One region of the Streptomyces sp. NPDC058470 genome, then DNA from elsewhere that is predicted to be linked to it. Evidence: predicted binding sites of a transcription regulator. Region 1 holds the regulator's gene; the other holds the start of a gene.
The links. Region 1 encodes HspR, which represses chaperone genes until heat shock. Its sites were predicted from a motif close to TTGAGNNNNNNNNNCTCAA; they were not measured.
Positions count from the first base shown of each region.

Region 2: the regulator HspR is predicted to act here: its motif matches at 1,283-1,301, upstream of lon (endopeptidase La).

Region 1 covers NZ_JBHXMF010000017.1:95,525-98,730, reverse strand. The annotation lists gene grpE (nucleotide exchange factor GrpE) at 1-493, shown strand, start outside; gene dnaJ (molecular chaperone DnaJ) at 527-1,714, shown strand; gene ACFWP7_RS15165 (heat shock protein transcriptional repressor HspR) at 1,722-2,174, shown strand; gene ACFWP7_RS15160 (fibronectin type III domain-containing protein) at 2,233-3,206, opposite strand, start outside.
Region 2 covers NZ_JBHXMF010000024.1:87,544-90,749, reverse strand. The annotation lists gene ACFWP7_RS19480 (GNAT family N-acetyltransferase) at 1-682, opposite strand, end outside; gene ACFWP7_RS19475 (hypothetical protein) at 801-1,085, opposite strand; gene lon (endopeptidase La) at 1,324-3,206, shown strand, end outside.

The DNA.
Region 1 (3,206 bases):
TACGGCGCTCGGTGAGCGCACGGCGGACCTCCAGCGGCTCCAGGCCGAGTACCAGAACTACCGCCGCCGGGTCGAGCGCGACCGGATCGCGGTCAAGGAGGTCGCCATCGCGAACCTCCTGACCGAGCTCCTGCCCGTGCTCGACGACATCGGCCGCGCACGGGATCACGGCGAACTGGTCGGCGGTTTCAAGTCGGTGGGCGAGTCGCTGGAGACCGTCACGGCGAAGCTGGGGCTGCAGACCTTCGGCAAGGAGGGCGAGCCCTTCGACCCGATGATCCACGAGGCCCTGATGCACTCGTACGCGCCGGATGTCACCGAGACGACGTGCGTGGCGATTCTGCAGCCGGGGTATCGCTTCGGCGAGCGCACCATCCGCCCCGCGCGGGTGGCCGTCGCCGAGCCCCAGCCCGGCGCGCAGGCCGTCAAGTCCGAGGACGCGACGGCCGAGGCGGCGGACGACAAGGAGAGCGGTGGCCCGGACGAGGGCTGACGTTGAAGGCAAGAGAGAGGAGGGACGTCGAGGATGAGCACCAAGGACTTCATCGAGAAGGACTACTACAAGGTCCTCGGCGTCCCCAAGGACGCCACCGAGGCCGAGATCAAGAAGGCGTACCGGAAGCTCGCCCGCGAGTTCCACCCGGACGCCAACAAGGGCAACGCCAAGGCGGAGGACCGCTTCAAGGAGATCTCCGAGGCGAACGACATCCTCGGGGACCCCAAGAAGCGCAAGGAGTACGACGAGGCCCGCGCCCTCTTCGGCAACGGCGGCTTCCGTCCGGGGCCGGGCGCAGGCGGCGGCAACTTCAACTTCGACCTGGGCGACCTCTTCGGAGGCGGCCCCCAGGGCGGTGGCGGAGCGCAGGGCGGTGGCTTCGGCGGCGGGATCGGTGACGTGTTCGGCGGGCTGTTCAACCGCGGCGGCACGACCACCGGCACCCGTACGCAGCCCCGGCGCGGCCAGGACATCGACACCGAGGTGACGCTCAGCTTCACCGAGGCGGTGGACGGCGCGACGGTTCCGCTGCGGATGACCTCGCAGGCGCCCTGCAAGGCCTGTTCGGGCACCGGCGACGCGAACGGCACACCTCGTGTGTGCCCGACGTGTGTCGGCACCGGCCAGGTCGCCCGGGGCTCCGGCGGCGGGTTCTCCCTCACCGACCCCTGCCCCGACTGCAAGGGCCGCGGTCTGATCGCGGAGACCCCGTGCGAGGTCTGCAGCGGCAGCGGCCGCGCCAAGTCCTCGCGCACGATGCAGGTCCGTATCCCGGCCGGCGTCAGCGACAACCAGCGCATCCGGCTGCGCGGCAAGGGCGCCCCCGGCGAGCGCGGCGGCCCGGCCGGTGACCTGTATGTCACGGTGCACGTCGACGCCCACCCGGTCTTCGGCCGCAAGGGCGACAACCTCACCGTCACCGTCCCCGTCACCTTCGCGGAGGCGGCCCTCGGCGGCGAGGTCAAGGTGCCCACCCTGAGCGGGCCCGCGGTGACCCTGAAGCTGCCGCCGGGCACGCCGAACGGCCGCACCATGCGCGCCCGCGGCAAGGGCGCGGTCCGCAAGGACGGCACCCGCGGCGACCTGCTGGTCACCGTCGAGGTGGCGGTCCCCACGGAGATTTCGGGCAAGGCTCGGGACGCCCTGGAGGCGTACCGCGAGGCGACCGCGAGTGAGGACCCGCGGGCGGAGCTGTTCCAGGCCGCGAAGGGAGCATGAGGACGCCATGGATGGAATCGGCCGTCGACGCAACCCGTACGAACTGACCGAGGAGACGCCGGTCTACGTCATCTCGGTGGCGGCCCAGCTCTCCGGCCTGCATCCGCAGACCCTGCGTCAGTACGACCGCCTCGGCCTCGTCTCCCCCGACCGCACCGCCGGCCGGGGCCGGCGCTACTCGGCCCGCGACATCGAACTGCTGCGCACCGTCCAGCAGTTGTCCCAGGACGAGGGCATCAACCTCGCCGGCATCAAACGCATCATCGAGCTGGAGAACCAGGTCGCCGCCCTCCAGCAGCGCGCCGCCGAACTCCAGGCGGCGGTGGACGGTGCGGCAGCCGCGATGCAGCAGCGCGAGGCAGCCGTCCACGCCTCGTACCGCCGCGACCTGGTCCCGTACCAGGAGGTTCAGCAGACGAGTGCGTTGGTGGTGTGGCGGCCCAAGCGGTCGTCCGAGTAGCGGTTCCAACGCGCCGACGGGGCCGGGAGGTTGCACACCTTCCGGCCCCTTCGGCGTGTCAGGCCGATGTGCCGGTGCGGAACACGTGGTCGCCGACCGTCTCTGCCTCGGTGCCGTCCGCGTATGCGGCGGTGACCTTGTAGAAGACGGTGGTGGCGGCCGGTGCGGTGTTGTCGTGGTACGAGTCGCTGAGCCCGACGGGAGTGTCCGTGAGCAGCGCATAGGTACCGGTCGAGCCGTCCCAGCGGTAGACGTTGAACCCGGTCGCGGTGCCGTGCGGGTCGAGTTCGCGCACGTAGTTCACGCGGAGGCTCGGGCCCTGGGCGATGTCCTCGGCGATCACGGTCATGCTGCCCGAGGCGGACTCGTTCGCGTAGGTCTCCGTCGGCACGATGTCGAGCTCGGTGACCTTGACGCCGGCGGCGGAGTCGAGGTCCAGGGCGTTGCCGTCCTTGTCGACGGCCACGACCACGTACCGCAGGTTCTCGCCGTCGGGCAGGTTCACGTCCCGGTTCTGGGACCAGATGCTGCCGAACGGGAGGCTGTCGGTGATGTCCGTGTACGCCCAGGCGCCGTCGGTGTACACACCCCGGTGGATGCGGTAGTCGGCGACATCCTCGGCGGGGCTGTCGTCCCAGTCGAGCCTGACGCCGTTCCCCATCGCCGTCGCGGTCAGGCCGGTCACTGCGGCGGGGGCGGTGTAGTCGCCGACGTGGTCGACGGTGACGGAGTTCGAGACGGGGCCGAGGTTGCCGTGACGGTCCACGGCCCGGACCCAGTAGGTGTGCGTCGTGGAACGCTCGATCTCGGTGTCCACGTAGGACTCTCCGCTCGGTGGGCCGATCCCCGCGCCGTCCCGGAAGACGTAGAAGGACGAGATGTCGTCGTCCGCGTCCGCGCTCCAGGACCAGTTCAGGGTGACGCCGTGCTGTCCATCGACGGCCGTCACGTCGTCCGGGGCGTAGAGCGGGGCGGTGGTGTCGATGTCCTTCGACGTGTACTCGGCCGTGCCCGAGGGCGGCGATGCGTTGC
Region 2 (3,206 bases), on a different contig from region 1:
GGGCACTGTCGTCGGAGGCGTCCACGTGCAGGAACCGGACGCCGCGGGCCACGGCGAGGGCGGCGCGGGTGGCGACCAGGGCGCGATAGATGCCGCGGCCCCGCCATCCGGCCAGCGTGGAGCCGCCCCACAGGCTCGCGAACTCGCTGCCCTCGCGAAAGGCCAGCCAGGCCGCGGAGACCACTTCACCGCCCGCCTCGGCGACGTACACGGCGATCTCGTCGGGGGCGGCGTCGACCCGGCCGATCAGGTCGTCGGCGAGCCAGCTCCAGTCGGCGCCCCACACCGTCGACTCCATCGCGGCGATCCGGTGCATGTCCACGTCCGCCGTGACCCGCCGCAGGACGACATCCTGCGGCACGACCGGCCGCCGTAGGGTCGCGATCTCCTCCGCGAGGCCGACGACCACCGTCTCCCGCTCCTCGGGCACGAAGCCCGCGGCGCACAGCCGCTCGGTGAGGTCGGCGGGGTGGTCGTGCCCCCGCGTCTTCCACTCCACCGCCTCGCCGCGCCCGGCGAAGTACTCCCGCTGCCGGGCGATCAGGCGGTCGAGTTCCGCCCCGCCCACTCCGAGGTCACGCGGACCACTGACCAGCCCGCGGAACTGCCCGACGATCCGCAGCAGCGGCCCGTCCTGTTCGTACGTGACCCCCGTGGGCGGGGTGGGAGCGGCGCCGCGCATCTCGTCGTCGTAGGCGGAGAGAAAGGAGTGAGTGTCGGTGTCTGTCACCGGGGAGACGGTACGGACCGTGCGGGGCGTCGCAACCGAATATGCGGACGGCGTCCCGGGCGGGGTCGGGTCAGGCGGTCGGCGTGGGCCCGAAACCGCCGTACGGTCGCAGAGGGATGATCTGGAAGTCCGACATCTGCTTCTGTGCCAGGGGAAGGGCAGCCACTGCTGCTTCGGCGTCGGCGAGTGATTCGGCCTCGAGGAGGAAGCACGCGCCTCGGGTGTCGCCGCGCAACCAGATCTGGCGGAGTGCTCCGTCGGCGTAGAGCCCTCGAACCGTCTCGGTCTCCTGAGGCAGGACGGCCGCGAAGTCCTCGTCGCTGAACCGGTCGCTGTAGCGCTGGGTGATCACCATGAATTGCACACGCCGAAGCTATCAAGGCGCCGCAGCGTGTCCGATCCCGCCCTCGCGGCTGCGGGCCTCCGGGGCGGCAGTGGTGCGGGGCTCCGGGATGGCGGCGGTGTTCGTGCGACGTTCCGCACAGGGGCACGCGCGGCCCCCGATCGCTGACAGCGAACACGCTCCGGGGAACACCAGAGCGCTCACAAGCATTGAGTCCACATAGCTCAACTTGCTTGTCGAGAGGAAGATCATGGCTGCCGATACGACGTCCACGCCGCTCAACCTGCCTGTGCTGCCGCTCGACGACGAGGTCGTGCTGCCCGGAATGGTGGTTCCGCTGGACCTGAACGACACCGATGTGCGGGCCGCGGTGGAGGCCGCCCAGGCTGCCGCCCGCTCGACACCGGGGAAGCCGCAGGTGCTGCTGGTGCCGCGGATCGACGGGACGTACGCGGGCACGGGTGTGCTCGGCACCGTCGAACAGGTCGGCCGGCTGGCCGACGGCGACCCGGGCGCGCTGATCCGCGGCCGCGGGCGCGTCAAGATCGGCGCAGGGACCACGGGTCCGGGAGCCGCTCTCTGGGTGGAGGGGACGCGCGTCGGGGAGACCGTGCCCGAGCCGCTGCCCGGCCACGTCACCGAACTGATCAAGGAATACAAGGCCCTCGCCACCAGCTGGCTGCGCAAGCGCGGCGCCTGGCAGGTGGTGGACCGCGTCACGGCGATCGATGACGTGTCCGCCCTTGCCGACAATTCCGGGTACTCACCTTTCCTTTCCACCGAACAGAAGGTGGAGCTGCTGGAGACCGCGGACCCGATCGCCCGCCTGAAGCTCGCCACCGAGCAGCTCCGCGAGCACCTCGCCGAGCAGGACGTCGCCGAGTCCATCGCCAAGGACGTACAGGAAGGCGTCGACAAGCAGCAGCGCGAGTTCCTGCTGCGGCGCCAGCTCGATGCCGTACGCAAGGAGCTCCGTGACCTCAAGGGGGAGGGCGGGGAGGACGAGAGTGACGACTACCGCTCCCGCGTAGAGGCCGCCGACCTTCCGGAGAACGTCCGCGAGGCCGCTCTCAAGGAGGTCGAGAAGCTGGAGCGCGCGAGCGACCAGTCGCCCGAGGGCTCCTGGATCCGGACCTGGCTGGACACCGTCCTCGAACTGCCGTGGAACGAACGCACCGAGGACGAGTACGACATCCAGGGCGCCAAGGCGATCCTCGACGCCGAGCACGCGGGCCTGGAGGACGTGAAGGAGCGGATCACCGAATACCTCGCCGTGCGCAAGCGGCGTGCCGAGCGAGGGCTCGGCGTGGTCGGCGGCCGCCGCGGCGGCGCCGTGCTCGCGCTCGTCGGACCTCCCGGCGTCGGCAAGACCTCGCTCGGCGAGTCCGTCGCGCACGCCATGGGTCGCAAGTTCGTCCGGGTCGCCCTGGGCGGCGTACGCGACGAGGCCGAGATCCGCGGACACCGGCGTACGTACGTCGGCGCGTTGCCCGGCCGGGTCGTCCGCGCCATCAAGGAGGCCGGATCCATGAACCCGGTGGTGCTCCTGGACGAGATCGACAAGGTCGGCTCCGACTACCGCGGTGACCCCGCCGCAGCCCTCCTCGAAGTGCTCGACCCCGCCCAGAACCACACCTTCCGCGACCACTACCTGGAGGTCGAACTCGACCTCAGCGACGTCGTCTTCCTGGCGACGGCGAACGTCCTGGAAGCCATCCCGGAGGCCCTGCTCGACCGTATGGAGCTGGTCCGCCTCGACGGCTACACCGAGGACGAGAAGGTCGTCATCGCACGCGACCACCTGCTGCCGCGCCAGCTGGAGCGGGCCGGTCTGGAGAAGGACGAGGTCACGCTCGACGAGAGCGCGCTGCGCAGGCTCGCCGGGGAGTACACCCGGGAGGCTGGCGTACGGAACCTGGAGCGCGGCATCGCCCGGCTGCTCCGCAAGGTCGCGGCGCAGCACGAACTCGGCGAGCGGAAGCTGCCGTTCACGGTGACCGAGGACGATCTGCGCGGGCTCATCGGGCGTCCGCACCACGTGCCCGAGTCCGCCCAGGACCCGGCCGAGCGCCGCACGGCGGTGCCCGGCGTCGCGACGGGACTCGCCGTCACGGGCGCCGGCGGTGACGTGCT